3 regions of the Shewanella sp. BJSY2023SW005 genome follow, and region 2 is predicted to be linked to each of the others. Evidence: riboswitches for the same ligand, from Rfam matches in the RefSeq annotation. Region 2 holds a riboswitch; each other region holds the start of a gene.
The links. Region 2 has a riboswitch for lysine ahead of lysC (lysine-sensitive aspartokinase 3). Riboswitches for the same ligand answer to the same signal wherever they lie in the genome.
Positions count from the first base shown of each region.

Region 1 (6,886 bases), on a different contig from region 2:
TCAACCCCATACTGGACTCGGCGCTAATAGGCGGGATCAACAAGGTGAACCAGATCAACCTCAAGTCCAGTAAAGAAGCCGAGATGCGCAAGCAGGCGCGGCAGGCGGCCATTGAAGATGCCAAGCAAAAGGCCAGTGAGTTGGCGGCCGGATTCGGCGAGAAACTCGATGGCGTCTGGTCGATTCGTTATTTCGACCAAGGCCCGGTGCGTCCTGTGATGTACAAGGCCGCCATGATGGCTGAAGGCGCTATCAACCAGAGCTATGAGTATGGCCAGGTAACTTTCTCCGACAGGGTCGAGGTCAGCTACAAGCTGCGTGACTGAACCCAAGTTATCCTGTCTGACAGTTATTATGCGGGCCCCCTGGTGGTGCCCGCATTGTTTGTTTTATCTGCCAATATCGCTTGTTTGATGTTGGTGAGTTGTAGGTGATTTTGAAACAGCAGATACAATTTGTTGCTCCTTTGAGGCAGTCTCTGGACGCTTTTTATGCTTGAATGAGCCAGAGCCAATCAATCTTGCATAAGGAGTGTGCCGATGAAATTGACCCGTCTGACACTACTGGGAATAGGTTTATTCAGCCTGGTCGCCAGCCCATCAACCGTATTCGCCAATGTTACAGCGCAAGTCGGAAAGACCCACAAACAACGACTCTGCCTGGTGAATGAGACGGAATACACTGTGCCCGGCAGCGAGATCCAATCCCAAATTAATGACAAGGATTTCGATACGGGTTTGCAGGTGTTTATTCGGTATCGCGGCCAGAGCTGTGCCGAGAGCAAGCAGACTTTTGCCAGCCTGTCATTGCCGGAGCCAGAGTCACCAACGATGGATGACTACCGCTTGGTTATCCAGCGAAAACAAGCACCCGAGTCGGAAACCAAGGTTTGGGAATACCGTTACCAGCAAGGCTATTCGAAACTGGGCTGGCAGACACTGGCCAAAGAGGTGGAGGCCATTTTCTTATCGCCGGCGAGCTAGCTTAAGATGAGGGCCTGAAAAACAAAAGCCGGTGGACAATATCACCGGCTTTTACTTTGAAGTCCTCGAAACTTATTTACCTTCCAAACCTGCGATCAACTTCTTGGTGTACTCAATGACAAACTGCTGACAGTGGATAGCGGTTTGTGGCTCAAACTCTTCGCCGTGCAGGTCGGTATTGGAGAGTACCCGAATCCCGATAAAAGGGATCTCATATGCCTTGGCAACCAGGGCGGCCGCAGCGGTTTCCATCTCTTCGGCCGAGGTTTGATAAGTTTGGTGCAGCCACTCGATGCGGTCGACTTCGCGGTTCCACTCATCGGCACTGCCGATCACGCCGGTCACTACCTTGCCATGGCGATAAGCTGACGCCAGTTGTTGTCCCAGAGCCAGCAGCTTGGGATCGGCATCAAAGCGCTTGTGTTCCACCAGCTTGCCATCCTGACGCAAACGCATGGTGACATCGAAGTTATGCCAGCGTTTGGGATCTATGCCTTGGCCTTTGGGGTGTAGATCGCTGCGATAGGAACCCATATTGAAGCTGTATTTCCCCAGCACTATGTCGCCGCGGTGCAGCGCCGGGTCGTGGCCGCCGGAAGTGCCCTGGTTGATGATAAAACCAGGTTGAAATTTTTCTATCGCCAGCGTGGTGGAGGCGGCGGCATTGGCCATACCTATTTCGGTGCGGGACACTATGACAGGATAGCCATCCACAGTGCCTTGCCAGAAAGTCCAGGAACCAAGAGTTGTCTGTTTGGGGTCTTTCAGGGCCTGAACCAGGGTGTCGACTTCGACATCCATGGCGCCTTGCAGCAGTATAGGTGCCCGGGTGGGCGTTGCCATGGAATGGCTGGAGAACAAGGCACAGAGTGCCACACAAAAACGTTGTAACAGAGTCATTTGCACACCTTTAATTGTTATTTCAGTGTCGCGGTAGGGGAGGGCGATCCTAGGTGCAGCTGTGGTTGCCGTCAACAGCCGGAGCTGGCATTTGCGAGCCCAGACATGAGTCACTTGCCAAAGGCTTAATGCCAACCGGGCGGGATATTTACCGCCAGAGGCACAATCTGGCTTGCTATTGGGGCCGTGATAGTTAGAATGCCAGTCGAATACCTTTGAGTAGAGGCGCGCTGCCTAAGAGTAACCGGGAAGAGGGTGATGCCTTTGAGGCCCGGGGAAAGGAGTCGGCGCCGAAGTAGCCAGGTCATCAAACCTAGCTGCTGGTTCTGTATCTAACAGGTGCAGGACTGCCATAGTCATCCACTATGGAGCGCTACCTGAAGGAGCTGAGAAGTTTCTGCCCTCCTTGGTCTGAGTTTCTTCGATCCTATCGGTAGATCTCCACCTTCTTTGGTGTAAAGAGATCATGAATATCATGCATTTTGCGGACTCTCCCTGGTCCATAGTTCCTCCTCTGCTGGCGGTTGCGCTGGCGATCATCACCCGTAGAGTACTGCTCTCCCTCGGGGTTGGCATAGTCGCCGGCAGCCTGATGTTACAGCAGTTTTCACCGCTGCAATCGCTGCGCTACCTGTTTGACAGTGTGCTGAAAATCTTCTGGGTCGATGGTGCTCCCAACAGCGATAACCTGAATATGCTGCTGTTTATGCTGCTGCTGGGTGGGCTTATCAGCTTGATGACCGCCTCGGGGGCGACCCGGGCCTTCGCCGAATGGGCCGCCAGGCGCTGCCAGAGCCGCAAGAGCGCCAAGTCGCTCACCGGCTTGATGGTGTTTGCCTTCTTTATTGACGACTTCTTCCACAGTCTGTCGGTGGGGCCCATTTGCCGCCCTGTGACCGACAGATTCCAGATCTCCCGCGCCAAGTTGGCCTATCTGCTGGACTCAACCGCGGCACCCGTGTGCGTATTGATGCCCATCTCCTCTTGGGGGGCCTATATCATCGCCCTGGTGGGCGGCATACTCGTGGCCCATGGGGTGACAGAGCAGAGCCCGATCGCCGCCTTTGTGCAGATGATCCCCATGAATCTCTATGCGGTATTTACCCTGATCATGGTGGTGGTAGTCATCGCCTTCCAACTGGATATTGGGCCGATGCGACAGCATGAGCAGCGGGCGCTCGAAGGCAAGCTCTGGGATGAATCCAAGGGCCGGCCAATAGGGCTGGATATGGAAGCCCCGGCCGACAGCCGCGGCGGCATGCTGGATATGGTGTTGCCGATAGTGACACTGACGGCGGCGAGTATCTATTTCATGCTGGACTCCGGGGCCCAGGTATTGGCCGCCAATGGTCAGGCCTTCAGCGTGCTGGGCGCCTTTGAACATACCAATGTGGGTTCGTCTTTGGTTTACGGCGCCCTTTGCAGCCTGGCGGTGTCTGGCCTGTTGGCTCTGCGCCTCGGCCTTGGGATATCCACTTGGCTGCGTGCTGCCCCCAGAGGGGTCATGGCCATGTTGCCGGCGATCAACATACTGCTGTTTGCCTGGACCATAGGCGCCGTGGTGCGTGACATGGAAACCGGCAAATATCTCGCCAGCCTGGCCAACGGCAACCTGCCCACAGGGCTGCTGCCTGTGGTGGTGTTTGTGCTCTCCTGCGCCATGGCCTTTGCCACAGGCACCAGCTGGGGCACTTTCGGTATCATGTTGCCACTCGCCGGTGATATGGCCGCCGCCAGCGATATCCAACTTCTGCTGCCCATGCTGTCGGCTGTGTTGGCCGGCGCTGTGTTTGGCGACCACAGTTCGCCCATATCCAGCACCAGTATTCTGTCGGCCACCGGCGCCGGCTGTCACCATATAGATCATGTGCTGACCCAGTTGCCTTATGCCCTGACCGTCGCCTTCGGGGCGGCGCTGGGGTATCTGGCCATGGGGCTGCTGCATTCCACCCTGGCCGGTTTCCTGGTGAGTGCCGCTTGGTTTGCACTCTTCTGCCTCTATCACGCCAGGCGCTTCCAGGCGGCTCCCGAGGCCGCTATCGGCTGAGGCTGAGATAGGATACAAAAAAGCCCCGGGAGTGTTCCTGGGGCATTTTACTCTTGCCAAAGGCTTGCGTGTCGATAAGGAATATCAGTGATCCAGATAGAGATAGTTCTGCCAGCTTTTCATCCTTATCAATACCTTACGCATGATTGACACATGCTCAAAGCTGTCGGAGTAGATGGCGATCTCCACATTGGTACCCAGAGGTAAATGATACTGACTCAGATCATCCAGCGGCTTGAGTTTCACCAGTGGTCGGCCGTTGAGGCGAATTTGTGACGAGCCATAGAGCTGCCCCTGCGCCTGCACCTGAGATTCACCTATGGCCGGCAGCACTTCGATCACTTCGGCTTGAAACACCTTGCCCGGCAGGGCGCGGAAGATCAGCTCGGCCTTGAAACCGGGTTTCAGCCGCAGCAGCGAGTTTTGCCTAAAGGCGCCGACAAAAAAGCGCTCCTCTTGATGGACAAAGGTCATCACAGGCCTGAGGGGCATGGGCACCACCATCATTCCCGGTCTCAGGGTCAACTGGGTCACATAACCGTCTGAGGGGGCGCGCATGCTGGTTTCCTCCAGATTGAATCTGGCTTTTTCCAACATGGCGGCAATTTCGGCCACCTGGGTGTTTTGCCCCTGATACTCGGCTTCCAGTGCCAGCTTGGCGCGCCGGGCTTCGGCCTCGGCCGCCTCTACTGAGGCCTGGGCGCCGAGATAGTACTGACGACGGTTGTCGACATCGGCGCGGGTAAAGGCGCCTTTTTCAAAACCGCTGCGGTAGCGCTCATATTCCAGTTGGGTTCTGTCCCGTTCGGCCTCGGCCTTGATGCGACTGGCCTCGGCGGCCTTATAGGCGGCGTCCAGACCCAATACCGCCTGTTTGGCCTGCTCCAGGCTGGCCTCCAGCCGGGTGACTTCTGTCTGATAAGGAGTCGGATCGACCCGGAACAGCAGCTCGCCCTCCTTCAGCAGTTTGTTGGGGATGACGGGCACTTCTATGACCTTGCCGCGCACCGAGGGGATCAGCGGGGTGGTGACATACATCTGGCTGCCCATGGCGGTATGGGGATGGTTGTAGTTCATCAACAAAATCAAGGTGCCTATCAGTACTACTCCGCCGAGCACGGCGGTAGGCACACTCCACTTGTTGAGCGGGATGCGGAAAATCTTGAAGATGGCGACGCAGATGGCGGTATAAGTGAGGATAAGCAAGAGATCCATTTATCTGTTCTCCCCATTTTTGTTATTGCTCTGGCTCTGATTATCTGTAGCTGGAATGTCGGCCGAGTCTGTTGCCGTATCCAAGTCCACGCCGCTGGTGGGCTTGGGGTTGACTACGGGCTCTTCTGAAGATGTTTGGACTTGGGTTGGGGCTTGGCTTTGGACTTGGACTTGGGCACTCGACGCTGCAAGGGCCTCTGTGGCGGCGTGCTTTTGGGCTTCCAGGGCGGCGACTTTTTCACTCAATAGTTCCAACTGCTGCGCCAAGAGTACGGTTTCATGGTGCAGTGATTGCTGCTCCTGTTGGATTTTGTCAAAGCCCCAACCCCTGTCCTCGCGCCAGAGTGTGGCCCAGATCCACAGAAACGGCCACAGCACATGCAGGGTAAACAGGCTCACCCAGCCGGCATAGTGAATAGCGTCCTGATGGGGGTGGTTGCGTTTCTTGGCCAGCTCGTAGGGGATGTCGTGGATCACTATCACCCCGTAGAAGATCACCAGGGCGACAAAGATCAGCAGCCCCAGTGCGATATAATCCAGTGTCATCTAATCGGGTTCCCTTATTCGCAAATACGCTTGAATAAGTGTAGATGGCCGCTGGCGGATTGCCCGGGAATGATGATTTTTTTCAGGGGCATAAGACGAAAATTGACTCGTGCCCGAAAGGGGGAGGGAAGGTGCGAACAAGTCCTCGTGGCACTCTGGCTTACACAGCAATTGGCGTTCAAGGCATCTGACTGAAGGCATGCCGGGGCCTGTCGAAGTCGGATAACGCAGAGAGCCGGTTGCTGAGCAAGCCCCGAAGGGCGTGGCTTACAAGCCTGCCTGCTGTGTTGTGCTTCTTGCAAAGGACTAGGGCCATTTGTTGCGAACCACGCCTTGCATCCAGGCCTGTAAGCCGACGCAGAGCACACATGGGACTTATTCGCACCTTCCTTAGTTCTCTTTGGGCTCGCCAGGTCCCGGCAGCATAAGCTGATAAAACGCCAAATCCAGCCAGCGGCCGAACTTATAACCCACCTGGGGCAGGGTGCCTGAGTGCTTGAACCCCAACTTCAGGTGCAGGGCAATACTGGCCTGGTTTCCGGCATCTATGGCGCCCACCATGGTGCGCATGCCGCGCTCCTGGGCCTGGGTTATCAAATGCTGCATCAGAAAGCGCGCCACCCCTTTGCCTCTATGCTCCGGGTGCACATACACAGAGTGTTCCACCGAGTAGAGGTTGGCCGGATAGCCGCGAAACGGGCCTAAGCTGGCAAATCCCAACAGTTGCCCCTGCTCATCCTCGGCGCCCAGAATTGGCCAACTGCCTTGCTGTTTGGCGCCGAACCAATCGCGGATCTGCTGTTCGCTCCTTGGCTGGTATTCATAAAGGGCTGTGGTATGGGCAATGGCATGGTTGAAGATGGCGCGTATCGCTTCGCCATGTTGCTCAAGTTGGCAGTGACACAGATGCATCTTAGGCTCCCAAGGTGGTTTCGCCTGAGTATGCCACAAGCCGGGCAACGCGCCATTACTTCAATGGGAACATATGAATTGGAGCAGGTAGCCATTCAGTGTGTTGTATTGCAGTCGAGAGGTGGGTGCTGTACTTGCTAGAGATGGTTAACATTAGCCAAAGTAACAGTTATTTTGATTGTATTAGGTCAATAAAAGGATGTGACAAATGAAAGTGGAGCAAAGGAGTCGTAAAGCCAGAGAAGTACATGCGGAAACCTTAATTAAAATAAGTACTAATCTG
Region 1 is NZ_JBKORJ010000026.1:30,460-37,345, reverse strand. Features, by position in the region: gene ACMHXI_RS07910 (oxidative stress defense protein) at 1-326, shown strand, start outside; gene ACMHXI_RS07905 (hypothetical protein) at 540-983, shown strand; gene ACMHXI_RS07900 (5'-methylthioadenosine/S-adenosylhomocysteine nucleosidase) at 1,056-1,883, opposite strand; lysine riboswitch at 2,096-2,267, shown strand; gene ACMHXI_RS07895 (Na+/H+ antiporter NhaC family protein) at 2,350-3,930, shown strand; gene ACMHXI_RS07890 (HlyD family secretion protein) at 4,015-5,145, opposite strand; partial or broken gene ACMHXI_RS07885 (DUF3302 domain-containing protein) at 5,457-5,691, opposite strand; gene ACMHXI_RS07880 (N-acetyltransferase family protein) at 6,082-6,603, opposite strand; gene ACMHXI_RS07875 (hypothetical protein) at 6,812-6,886, shown strand, end outside.
Region 1: linked by a shared signal. The riboswitch ahead of ACMHXI_RS07895 (Na+/H+ antiporter NhaC family protein) and the one ahead of lysC (lysine-sensitive aspartokinase 3) in region 2 are both predicted to bind lysine.

Region 2 (6,886 bases):
TTGAGAATCGCCGATGTGGGACAACCTGAATATCTATCGCCATTGTTGCCCGGACGGCAGATCTGATAGGCAACAATGTTGGCATGGGGGGCAACCCCGGAGATCTGTGTAAATTCGAGCCCGGTCTCAATACCTTCCCCCTGAGCCTCACCGACTTCACCGGCAACATAGGGGACATTCTTAAGGATATTGCCCGCCGCAGTGCTGGCAGTATGAGAACCATGGCCACCATAATCCTCACCATTCTTGGGTGGAGGTGTTGGGCCAAAGACCTCTTCATCATCATAACTATCGGTAATCTCGGGATAACTTCTGACCCCGATTAGCTTGTCGTTGCACATGTCAGAAAACTCTGCCGCACAGTCACCGACGTAGACCCCCTGTCCCCAGGGGTTAGTATGGTCGTAACCATCTCCCCCAATGTCGGCAAAGGATGGATGATCACTGTTGATCCCGGAATCGATCACCCCGACTATGACCCCTTCACCCATAGCCCGGGTCCCTGTTGCACTGCCGTCCCACACTTTGGGAGAACCTATCATGCTCTGGCTGCTGTCGGTATCCATTGAATAGAGGCTTTCCCGCTCAATGAACGCCACTTCGGGTAACTTGGACAGGGCTTCAGCCTGCTGCTGATCCATGGTGACCGCCAGGCCATTAAAGGCATAGTGATATCTGGCCTTGGCCTGCAACTGAACCCCTTGGGCCGCGGCACTCATTAAAAAGTTCTGTTGTTTGGCATTCAAATACTTCACGTAGGACTTCACCGCCACACTGGCGGTATTCAGCTTGGGAGCCTTTTGGGGCGCCAGCCCTTGGCTTCGTTGTGGACTGGTGGCTTCAAGCCCGGAAATACCACCGGCATAATTCGCCACAGAGGGATCTTTAAGGCGCACTATATAAGTGTATTTACCCTCTGCAAGTCCAGGCTCTTTGACAAACTTATGTTGCCCTCCCCCTTGCTGTTGTCCTTTGAGGCCGCTGGACGCACTAAGCAGATCCGACGAAATAAATGGATCCGATACGCTCACTGGCGCGGCTTCTGAATGGAATGCCATAGATAACAGCGCTGCTGAAACGGCTATTGCAACTTGACTCTTCACTTGTCTACTCCCTATAAGACTGCTTATTGTTGTTTTATGTTTCCATGCTCAAAAACACTCCCTTAATACAAAGGGATTAATTCTTGTAACATCAATTGATACAAACAAGAAACAAAAGACACAAAATATTACAAATTATCAGCTGGTTACAGAATGGTAGACGCTAAAAAGGATTTCATATCCGGCTTTGACTTAACCAGAAAGAGTGAAGTAGTTGGTCATCACCTTGTAGAGCTCAGTTCCCTGGTGCACAGACGCCGAGGCAAAATGCAGCACAGGGATCACATCCTCATTGAGCGAGAGCCTGGTGACTTCAGTGCCGGCATCGACTCGGTCGAGCCTGAGCATATTGACCAGAGGCGCGCCCGCAGCCAAAGGTACTCCCGGCTCGGCCAGATACTCCACCATACCTGCCATAGGTGCGTGAAACTTCCGATAGTCTTTCAGCATACAAGCAAAACGCGACATCACCTCGGGCTGTATGCTCTGGGCTATCACCTCTCTATAGCTCAGATAACTTAATATGCCTTCCGCATCTCGGCTGGCATCGGCAAGATCGATACGCTCCTGGCTGCCAAGCTCCAAAGTAAAGGCCGACACTGCGACTTTCAGCTCTCTGCCCCGGCTATTGGCATAGTCGCTGAGCTGCCACCAGGGATTGAAGGCCGCTTCATCCATGGCGCCGCCAAAACCTTTAGGCATCACCAGGGTATAGGGAATATGAAAGTAGCCGGCAGCAGACAGCTCATACTCGGGGCAATAGAGGTGTTTACAGGACTTGGGGCCGGTGTGCAGATCCAGCACTATGTCAGCGCAGTGCGCCAGTTTCTGCAGATTGAGCGCCAATCTCTGCCCGGTCGTCACTCCCCAGGGATTGGCCAATGCCTGCTCACAGTTGGCAATAAGAAGACGACGAAAAGCGTCAAACAGTGCTGGCTCCGGCAGCTCACCGTGCAGCAGATACCAGTCATCCAGGTGGACGGCCTGATCCAGATAAGCTCTGTTCCAGTTGATACCTGTGATGGGATCAAAACGGCCCAAGGTAAACTCACCGCTTTTCTGGTTAATCCCCAAGGGGTTGGCCAGAGGCACCAGGGTGATATCTCCCAGAGGCGGATGAGCCTTGAAGTACTGCAGCAACTGCAAAATCACCGCATTGCCCTGCACCTCGGCGCCATGCACATTGGCCTGAATATAGACGCTGGGCGCCGCATCGCTGGTACCTTTGAAGCGATAAACAGGTATGGTCAAGGGCTGGCCGGCAGCCAGCTCCCCAACCGGCAGATGTTCAAGCTGCATCCTGAGCCCCTTCAAACAGGTTACGATGCAAAGCGGCAACAACATCACCGGCTTCGGCTTCCGACACCAAGACACAAAGATTGTGCGGACTGGCGCCCTGACAGATCATTCGGACGTTATGGGGTTCAAGCACTTCAAATACCCGGCGACAGATCCCGGCAGTAGTGGCTATCTTGTTGCCTATGATGGCCACCAGAGCCAGCTTGTCTTCCACCCGCACACGGCAGTTTTGCGACAATTCCTGCAGCAGAGCTTCGGTCAGAAGCCCCTTGCCGGCCGAATCTGAGCCCGTTTTGTCCAGCGTCAGCGACACGTTCACCTCTGAGGTGGTAATGAGATCGACACTGATCTTGTGCCGCGCCAACACGGCAAAGGTCTCTGCCAAAAAGCCCTGGGCATGCAACATCTGCAAACTGTGCAAGTTAAGTAGGGTCTGATCTCGTCTCACCGCAACGGCCCTGAATACCGGCTCATCTTCCACTTGGTGACGGATCCAGGTGCCACCTTTTTCCGGTGCCCGACTGGAGCCGACAAACACCTGGATCTGTTGACGCACCGCCGGCAAGATGGTGGCAGGGTGCAACACCTTGGCACCGAAAGTAGCCATCTCTGCCGCCTCATTAAAACTGATTTCTGCGATAGGCCTGGCGTTGGGAGCCAGTCGGGGATCCGTGGTGTAAATCCCTTCTACATCGGTCCAGATCTCGACCGCATCGGCTTCCAGCGCCTCAGCCAAAAGGGCCGCAGAATAATCGCTGCCACCACGCCCAAGCGTAGTGGTTCGGCCATCGGCATCGGCGCCGATAAAGCCCTGGGTCACCAGCAGTTGCTGCTCAAGCAAAGGTTGCAATTTCTCTGTCGCCAGTCGCTTCAACTCGGCGATTTGTGGCTCGGCCTTACCGAAATGGCTATCGGTACGCATCACCTGGCGCACATCAAAGGCGCTGGCCTTGGCACCACGTTCTCTCAATACCGCGGCAAACAGCGCTGAAGAACACTGTTCGCCCAAAGATAGGATCTCATCGACCATAGCATGACTCGGCGCCTGCAATAACCTGGCACTGAGCGTTGCCATGCGGCTGAGCAAAGCATCCAGCGCCGCGGCAACATCTGCCGGTCTGCCAAGTTTATCCAGAATTGCGTATTGAATGGTGGCTATCTCTTTCAATAGCTTGAGACGGCGCTCATCCCCCATGTCTGCCTGGGACAGCTCCACCAACAGATTGGTTACGCCACTGGATGCACTGACCACAACCAGACGGGTGGCCGGGTTTCCAAGCACTATATCGGCACAGCGATTCATCGCCTGATAATCGGCAACTGAGGTACCACCAAACTTGGCAACAACAAGAGACATCAGCGCATTCCCCCACAGGCAGGTAACAGGGAAAGGTCGATAACGAGAATAGATTTCATGAGTTAAGCTCCGAACAGATAACGTTCGAAGAGCCTGGTGCAGAGATAACGCACCCCATAGCAGGGAAACAGCGATCGTCACCAGAAGCTCTCCACCAAAACCAGGTGACAGTCGCCAGGATTCAGCCTGACCAACCGACCGGAAGCGTAGCCAATACGCATCCCGACCTCGGCGTTAATCTCCCTCATGAGCCGTCATTGGAGAATTGGCCTCCTCTGACTCACTACCTAGTTAACGCACCTCTTCTGTTCCTTTCTCGCGAAAGGGATGAAAAAATTAGCAATAAAGTCCTTATGAAGTCAATGCTAATTTGCGCAGGATGAAATTTCCTCAACTCATCCGTCACTGAGCTCGGGTAACTCGCTGACCAGGCGCGCCCTGGCAGCAAACTGTCCAAGCGCCACCTCTCGCTCCCCTTTCAGGCAAGGCACCAAGGTCAAGAGCCCACTATCAACGTAGTAAAGGGCATTTTGGCGATACTTTGATGCCAGTTCTATTGCCGCGGCCTTATCCAGAAACAGAGCCCAGCTTTTTTCCATATGACTGAGATCATCAGCAGCGCCTATGATCGCCCGGTAAGGAATGCCCAGCTTATCAATATCGTGTTGTAGCTGCCGATCGAGAAGGCGGTTTTGGCAAGAAGTGAGTTTTTGCCCAAGGGGATTATGGGCGGTGACAATAGCGAAAGGAACAGCGGAAGAAAACGACTGAGTCAATAAAAAGCATGCGCTCTGGTAGTACTGCCAGAGACTTTCAAATGCAGCATCCATTGTAGTATCTGTCTCTAATGAACCGGATTTATTCTAGCAAAGGCTTTTGCATTCCCCTAGCCCCGTGAGCAAGCTCACAGTAAGACAAAATACAAAATGCTTATCTTTCAATAGGTAACGCAAAAACTTGTGATGTAGATCATAGTTAAACATTAATTTGTTAACATTTCATTTGTTAACAAATGCCCAATCCTAGTACAATGGATTGTATCGACAGAGGCTTAGAGTTAAGTGTGTGACCCGGCTAGCGCCATTACGCTACAGCATAAGTCTCTATCGATAACGACTCTGTACCAAATGTAATCTGGTTTTAAGATGACATTTTCTGGATTTTCCATGTCTTTCAGGAACTAAATCCCGCCACTGGGAATCCTAGACAGTACAGTTCGCGCCTCTCCGGGTGGAGAGCATACTTTTTGCTAATCATGAAGTGTGTTGCCGTTTCATTTCAGTTTTGAACAGCACTTACGTGAACCCTGTGAATGTTGGCGTTTTAGAGAGTATAGCGGAGCGTCACCCGCGCTCATGGTTAGATAAACTGATTTAATTAGGTAAATAACATGCAAAACCCGCACATTCTGATCGTTGAAGATGAAGCCGTTACCCGTAACACGCTGAGAAGTATTTTCGAGGCAGAAGGTTATGTGGTAACCGAAGCCAATGATGGCGCAGAGATGCACAAAGCCTTGCAGGAAAACAAGGTGAACCTGGTGGTTATGGATATCAACCTGCCAGGTAAGAATGGTTTGCTGTTGGCGCGGGAATTGCGCGAAATCAACAATATCGGTCTCATCTTCCTTACTGGCCGTGACAACGAAGTGGACAAGATCCTTGGATTGGAGATCGGTGCCGATGATTACATCACCAAGCCGTTCAACCCTCGTGAACTGACCATTCGTGCCCGTAACCTGCTGACTCGAGTCAACAGCTCTGGCGCTGAAATTGAAGAAAAGGCTGCCGTTGAATACTATCGTTTCAATGGTTGGAGCCTGGAAATCAACAGCCGTTCTCTGGTGAGCCCACAGGGTGAATCTTACAAGCTGCCACGTAGCGAATTCCGCGCTATGCTGCACTTTGTGGAAAACCCAGGCAAGATCCTCAGCCGCGCTGAGCTGCTGATGAAAATGACCGGCCGTGAGCTCAAGCCACACGACCGTACTGTTGATGTGACTATCCGTCGTATTCGTAAGCACTTCGAAAGTGTGCCTGATACACCGGAAATCATCGCCACCATCCACGGCGAAGGCTACCGTTTCTGCGGTAACCTCGAAGACTGATAAACACGCTTTATCGGCTCTGCACAAAGCCAGCTTATCGAGCTGGCTTTTGTTTATCTGCTCACCTATTTCGGTTCCCCCAGCTACTGATATTCGCAGTGGCTTCCTCACGGTAATTCTCTGCCAATCCCAGCTCCTTTATCTTAGGTAGCTCCTTTGCCACATATGCCACTTTCGAAAACAGTTGCCATACGATTGCCCATTGATATTCATCGGCATCCGCCGAGCTGAATGCAAGTTTGATTCTGCTGGCTTCGCGGCACTAGATATTCGCCCATAAAAAAACCCGCCATCAAGGCGGGTTTTTATCAGGATAATTAATCCTTATTTCTTGGCTGCGTTACGAGCCTTGGTTTCTGCGATAACAGTCTCAGCCACGTTGGCAGGACATGGAGCATAGTGAGAAAACTCCATGGAGAACTGACCACGACCAGAAGTCATGGTACGCAGGTGACCGATGTAACCGAACATTTCTGCCAGTGGCACGTCAGCCTTAACACGTACGCCAGTCAGACCAGCTTCCTGATCCTTGATCATACCGCGACGACGGTTCAAGTCACCGATAACGTCACCAACGTGATCGTCTGGAGTGAACACGTCAACCTTCATCACAGGCTCCAGCAACTGAGGCTTGGCCTTAGGCATAGACTGACGGAATGCACCCTTGGCAGCGATTTCAAACGCGATTGCTGAGGAGTCAACTGCGTGGTAACCACCGTCGAACAGTTCAACTTCAACGTCCAGTACTGGGAAGCCAGCCAGAGGACCTTCGTTCATCATGTCTTCGAAGCCGCTTTCAACTGCTGGCCAGAATTCACGAGGTACGTTACCACCAACAACGCTGGAGGTGAACTTGAAGCCACTACCAGCTTCGCCTGGACGGATGCGGTAGTCGATCTTACCGAACTGACCAGAACCACCAGACTGCTTCTTGTGAGTGTAGCTGTCTTCAACGGCTTGAGTGATGGTTTCACGGTAAGCTACCTGTGGAGCACCAACAGTCAGTTCAACACCGTGAGT
Region 2 is NZ_JBKORJ010000021.1:3,335-10,220, forward strand. Features, by position in the region: gene ACMHXI_RS06025 (S8 family serine peptidase) at 1-1,103, opposite strand, end outside; gene ACMHXI_RS06030 (succinylglutamate desuccinylase/aspartoacylase family protein) at 1,296-2,402, opposite strand; gene lysC (lysine-sensitive aspartokinase 3) at 2,392-3,759, opposite strand; lysine riboswitch at 3,896-4,072, opposite strand; gene ACMHXI_RS06040 (DUF3293 domain-containing protein) at 4,155-4,589, opposite strand; gene arcA (two-component system response regulator ArcA) at 5,150-5,866, shown strand; gene fusA (elongation factor G) at 6,191-6,886, opposite strand, start outside.

Region 3 (6,886 bases), on a different contig from region 2:
TCAATAGAGCTGCCACAAAAATAATTGGCGAGGCCAGTTTGAATCAATAGGTATTTAGCCTGAATATCCAAGACGAGAGTACGCCTCCAACTCAGATAGCCCTGAACTATAGGTAACAAAAAACGCTGCCGAGGCAGCGTTTTTTAATTGGCCGGCTAGGCAGCACTGTTTTTGGGCTGCTGCCACTTGAGCCACACCAGCCCCAGCATAAACAGCACACAACTGCTGGCAAGCCCAAGCCATACCGACTCGGTAAAGCCGAGTACTATATAGCCGCCGAGGGAAATAACTGCTACCAAGACCGCATAGGGCAACTGAGTCAGCACATGGTCGATATGATGGCAGCTGGCACCTGTGGATGACAGAATCGTGGTGTCCGATATCGGCGAGCAGTGATCGCCAAACACAGCCCCGGAAAGCACGGCGGCCAGCATAGGCAACATCATGCCACTGTGGCTGCCCATGGCCATATCGGCGGCAATCGGCAACATGATACCAAAGGTGCCCCAGCTGGTGCCGGTAGAAAAGGCGGTAAGCCCAGCCAAAATAAATAGCACGGCCGGCAACAAGGCAAAGGGAATATTGCCACTGGCGAGGCTGGCCATAAACTTGCCGGTTTCCAGTGAGCCGATGATCCCGGCTATGGTCCAGGCAAACATCAGAATATAGATGGCCGGCAACATGGAACGGGCACCCGAGGTGAGTGCCTTGAGGATCATCTTGGCTTCAATCTTCTGGATAAAGGCCAGCAGCAGCGTCACCACCAGGCCGATGGAGGCGCCGAAAAACAGTGACGAGCCCACATCGGTTTTCTCGAAGGCACCTATGATACTGAAAGGCAGGCTTTCTGCCGCCAGGGCATCGGCACCACTGGAAACCATAAAATAGAAGGTCGCCACCACCAAGACACCTATGGGCAGGAACAGGCCGTGCACCTGGCCGGTTTCCGCCTCGGGCAGATCGGCATTGGCACCGGGGGGCAACCCCTTGGACTCATCATAGAGATTGCCCTTGCGGGCGTTGAGCTCGTGTTTGCGCATGGCGCCAATATCCAGCTCCATAAAGGTGACACACAGCAAGAGCGCAAGGGCAAACAGGGCATAGAAGTTCATAGGGATCATCTGCACGAAAGCACTCAGATGTCCTACTTCAGTAAAACCGTGAGCGGTGAGAATGCCGCCGATAAGGGCGATAATATAGGCGCCCCAACTGGACACCGGCGAGATAACGCACACGGGTGCCGCGGTAGAATCCAAAAGATACGCCAGTTTGGAGCGGGAGATATAGTATCTGTCGGTCAGAGGCCTAGCGATACTGCCCACCACCAAGCTATTGAAGTAGTCATCGATAAACACCGCACAGCCGAGAAACATGGTCAGCAGCTTGGCATCACGGCGATTACGGATATGCTGTCTGGCCCAGTTGGCAAAGGCCCTGGCCGAGCCACTGACGGTGATCAGCGCAGTGATCATCCCCAGCAGCACCAGGAATCCCAGAATATACAGGTTCCAGGCATTGAAAGCGTCATCGTCCCATACCAGGGAAAGCACCCTTTGCCCCAGATAAACCCCGGTGTCCAATACCGACCATTGATTGAGCAACAGGGCTCCAATCAATATCCCCAGCCCCAGCGATAACAGCACCCGACGGGTGAGGATCGCCAATAAAATTGCCACAACCGGCGGCAACAAAGAGAGTGCCGAATCGGCATAACTTGTTAGTGTCATTGAGTCTTGTTCTTCGTTAAATACGAATGGAGGGCAACTGAACTGGTGGGAAAAGGCAATGGCATACCGAGTAGCACCTGTCCTTTCAGTAGCGCTCCATAGTAACGTCAATCTGTCATCCCGACAGAATATACTATGGCAGTGCTGCCCCTATTTGGTAACAGCCCCAGCGGTGGACCTTGATAAGTCGCAACCACTTCGGCACCAAATCCTTTCGCGATACATAAACGGAATCACCCTGCTTACCGCTACTGATATTTAGTGCGCCTCTACTTCTCAGGACGCCTGATGTCAGGCGTGAGGCACATAAAAACATAGGCGGCTTTGAGGATGCTACCCCAAAGCCGCCTATCGTGACCTAGATCACAGATTAAATCAACTCGTTCAATTTAGGCACAACATCAAACAGGTCAGCTTCCAGACCATAATCGGCAACCTGGAAGATAGGCGCTTCAGGATCTTTGTTGATGGCCACAATGACTTTTGAGTCCTTCATACCGGCCAGATGCTGAATCGCCCCGGAGATACCCACAGCGATATAAAGCTCTGGCGCCACGATTTTACCCGTCTGGCCAACCTGCAGGTCGTTGGGAACAAAGCCGGCATCCACTGCTGCCCGCGATGCACCTACGGCGGCGCCCAGCTTATCGGCCAAGGCTTCCAGCATGGCAAAGTTTTCGCCACTACCCATACCGCGACCACCGGAAACAATGACTCTGGCGCTGCCAAGCTCCGGACGAGCCGACTCGGTCAGGCTCTGGGATACAAAGCTGCTCTTGGCGTCAAAGACGCTATCGAGCTGATTGATTTCAGCTGAGCCTGTCTCGGCAACGGCGTCGAAGGCGCTGGCGCGCACAGTGGCCACTTTCTTATCGTCCAGACTCTTAACGGTTGCCATGGCGTTACCGGCATAAACGGGACGGACAAAAGTCTCGGCATCAATCACCTTGGTGATCTCCGAAAGTTGAGCCACATCCAGCAAAGCCGCCACTCTTGGCAGTATGTCCTTACCCTGGCTTGAAGCTGCAGCCAGAATGTGGCTGTAGTCACCACTCAGAGACAAGATGAGTTCACCAATATTGTCGGCAAGATGAGCACCATAGGCAGGGTTATCGGCCAGCAGTACTTTACTGACGCCTTCAAGCTTGGCGGCAGCATCGGCGGCGGCCTTACAATCCTGACCGGCAACCAAGAGGTGAATATCTCCCCCTATGGCTTTGGCTGCGGCGACAACTTTGGCTGTGTCCTGTTTCAGGCTGGCATTATCGTGTTCAGCTATTACTAATACGGCCATTTAGATCACCTTCGCTTCGTTTTTCAACTTGTCCACCAGCTCCTCAACGGAAGCCACCATCACACCCGCCTGACGGCTGGCCGGCGTTGCTACCTCCAACACCTGTACGTGCTGCTTGAGCGCCACTCCCAGGTCATCAATGCTCATGGTCTCCAGCGGCTTGCGCTTGGCTTTCATGATATTGGGCAAAGAAGCATAGCGGGGCTCATTCAGACGCAGATCTGCGGTGACCACGGCAGGCAGAGGCATGGACAGAGTCTGTAAGCCGCCATCCACTTCACGGGTGACCAGCAGAGTTTCGCCTTCCAGCTTCACTTCAGATGCAAAGGTTGCCTGAGGCATACCGGCGAGCGCCGCCAGCATCTGTCCTGTCTGATTGTTATCGCCGTCGATGGACTGCTTACCGAGCAGAATAAGTTGCGCCTGTTCCTTGTCCTGCACCGCCTTGAGCAGTTTGGCAATAGAAAGGGGCACCAGCTCTTCATCGGTTTCGATGTGAATGGCACGGTCGGCACCCAGAGCTAGTGCGGTACGCAGTTGCTCCTGTGCCGCCTTGGGACCTATGCTGACAACGACGACTTCAGAAGCACTGCCGGCTTCTTTCAGACGCACGGCTTCTTCTACCGCAATCTCACAAAATGGATTCAACGCCATTTTCAGGTTGGCTGTTTCAACGCCTGTGTTGTCGGCCTTGACCCTGACCTTCACATTGGCATCGACCACACGTTTTACTGGCACCAATACTTTCATAGGGTTTCCTTCCTACACCTTGTATCTAATGTGGGTTGCGTACCGATGATACCAGGGCCATCAGTACAGGATGGCTCAACTTTACGTGCTGTTGACGTTAACGTCAACAGCAACTTAAACGCTCGTTTGTCACTTCTGTCACACTTTAAGGCCAGTTTTTTGAACACTTGGCAACTTTCATGGTCATAGAATTGAGTTAAATAAAGAAATTAATGTCAATTGGCGTAAAAATATTTGATCCAGACTCTTATAGTTTCTATTATTTATAGCGATGTTCACCATAACCCAATTTATAAATTAGCGTGGGACCAAAATACTTATGAGCGATTTTCTTGATATATTGACTCACGGTCGTCGTTTTAAGGCCGCAGTAAAAGAGTTGAGCGTTGCAGATCTGCGCGATCTGGCTGCCAAATTGGATAAGATCATTATTGATCGTGAAGAGGAAGCCAAGGAAGAAGAAAAGGCACAAGCTGAACGTCTTTCTAAAATAGAAGATATCCGTAAGCAGATGGAAGCCGTTGGCCTGTCTGTTGAAGATCTGGGTAATGTTGCTGCCGCCAAGGCTGCTCCCAAGAAGCGTGCTCCTCGCCCACCAAAATACAAAATCGTTGTAGATGGTGAAACTATTACTTGGACCGGTCAAGGCCGTATGCCAACTGTATTCAAGAACGAAGTAGACAAAGGTCGTTCAATGGATGATTTCCTGATCTAATCAGGCATCTATTTACTTAAGCCTCGACAGTGTCGGGGCTTTTTTATGTCTGATAGACGTCTGGCATCTGTTAAAAAGCCTTACAATTACGCCTTGGCATTTACATTTTGACTGGGTTAACTTTTATGGACATCAGCACAGCCATGTATCCCGTCGGCCTCAGATACCTTTTTGTATTATGGATATCTGTAACTCTTTGGTAAAAAAGTAGTGAATATATACTGATGTTCATATCTTTTTACTGATAGCTGTGACTTTTCCCCAAAAGAATAATGACAAGGTAGCCACAACAGATGAAACCCTCTTTCCCCGCCGCAAAACTGCTGTTTATCAGCCTTGTGGCCTGCAGCGCCTACGCCGATGAAACGCAACTGACAGACAATACTCCGAGATTGACCGCCTTAACCCACGCCAAACTCATGCTCTCCCCGGGTAAGCAATTGGATAACGCTACCCTGCTTATTGAAAATAACCGGATAAAGCAAGTTATTTCCAATAATGAAATTCCACAAAATGCTTATAAGATAGATCTCAATGGTTACACCATCTATCCGGGGTTTATCGATCCCTTTGCCGAATATGGCTTGGAGTATTCAGAATCGCCGGCAACTATTGAAGGCCCTGTCTATCGGATAAACCCCAAAGGGGCTGTGGCTGCAAATGGGGCTATTCACGCAGAGAAAGAATGGTTTTCCTATGTATTGGCAGATAAAGAAGCCGCGTCAAATTGGATAAGCAATGGCTTTACCAGCGTTCAGAGTGCTCATCTTAACGGAATATTCAGGGGAATTGGTGTTTCACTGTCTTTGGCGGACAAGAATAGCAATCAACTGATATATAATCCCCAAAGTCGACATTTTATGGCTTTTGATAAAGGCAATTCACCACAGGACTACCCCAACGCCCTGATGGGAAGCATAGCGTTAATAAGACAGACTCTCAGTGATGCCAACTGGTATAACCAGAATAAAATGAAAGCAGCCGGCCGCGAGGATTTATTGTCACCGGAATTTAATATCGCCCTTGAGCGCTTGCACGATATAAAAAATCGTGGTGCGATATTTGACACCCGAAACCTCAATAACCAGTTGCGTGCAGCCAAACTCTTGAGCCAAGAAGATATCCAGCCAATCTTACTGGGAAATGGCCAGGAATATGCAAGAGTGAGAGAACTGCAAGAATATCGACCCGTGTTGATATTGCCGTTGAACTTCCCCGCTGCCCCTCAGGTCAGTGATGAAGACAATGCCAGGGAAGTACCACTCAGAACCTTGAGACACTGGGAGCGGGCACCGAGCAATCCTGCTGTGATGGCCGCCAACAATATCCCCTTCTCCTTCACCCAATACGGCATGGACGGTAAAGCCTTTTGGCCCAGGTTGAGAATGGCGCTGCAAGCCGGTCTCGACGAAGAAACCGCATTGGCAGCGCTGACCACAGAAGCCGCTGCGGCCGCCGGCATAGATAATTTGGTCGGTAAACTGGCGCCCGGCTATATGGCCGATCTGGTGATAGCCAAAGGCAATCTGTTTCAGGACGGCGAAATAGTCAGCGTATGGTTGCAGGGCGAAGAGCAAAAACAGCTGGCTCCGGAATTCCAGTGGCAAGGCAGTTATCGCCTGCATTTGGCTGAACTGGAATTGGATCTTGAGCTGCAACTGACCCAGCAAACGCCCCGAAAACTCAGGGGCAACCTCAGCAGTGGCGATCAACAGATAGCGCTTGCTCACCTGAAAGCCGACAGCAAACGCCTGAGTTTCAGCGTCAATTTGCAGGGTGCCGGCATAAATGGCATCAGTAGATTGACTCTATGGCAAGATGATGAAGGATTGAGAGGAAGACTCTTGAGTGCCGATGGCACCGTGACTCAACTGGCCGGCTCAAGATTGCCACAAGCGCTTTTAATGCAAGAGACAGAAGAGGATACGCGGACAAATAGTCAGGCAACAAGCCCCAAAACTGTGTCAAAGACCGGGCCAAAGACTGAACCCGAGTATCTCAGTCGTTTGACGAGTCCACTGCAAGCCTATGGCCGCAGTGAGCTGCCAGGTACGGAAAAACTGCATATCCGCAATGTCACCCTCTGGACTTCAAGTGAGGCAGGCATTATTGGCAACAGCGACCTGCTTATGGCCAACGGCAAGATTGAAAAGATTGGCACAGATCTCAGCACTCCGGCAGGTTATCAGGTCATAGAGGGAGCAGACATGCACCTGACTGCCGGGATCATAGATGAGCATTCCCACATTGCCGTGAACGGCGGCCTCAATGAGATGTCCGATGCCATCACCTCAGAAGTACAAATAGCCGATGTGCTTAACCCGGATGATATTGCCATCTATCGCTCCTTGGCCGGTGGCGTCACTACCGCCAATCTGCTGCATGGCAGTGCCAACCCTA
Region 3 is NZ_JBKORJ010000065.1:81,106-87,991, reverse strand. Features, by position in the region: gene brnQ (branched-chain amino acid transport system II carrier protein) at 1-24, shown strand, start outside; gene ACMHXI_RS20990 (Na+/H+ antiporter NhaC family protein) at 156-1,727, opposite strand; lysine riboswitch at 1,809-2,007, opposite strand; gene ACMHXI_RS20985 (electron transfer flavoprotein subunit alpha/FixB family protein) at 2,098-3,021, opposite strand; gene ACMHXI_RS20980 (electron transfer flavoprotein subunit beta/FixA family protein) at 3,022-3,771, opposite strand; gene ACMHXI_RS20975 (H-NS family nucleoid-associated regulatory protein) at 4,091-4,486, shown strand; gene ACMHXI_RS20970 (amidohydrolase family protein) at 4,780-6,886, shown strand, end outside.
Region 3: linked by a shared signal. The riboswitch ahead of ACMHXI_RS20990 (Na+/H+ antiporter NhaC family protein) and the one ahead of lysC (lysine-sensitive aspartokinase 3) in region 2 are both predicted to bind lysine.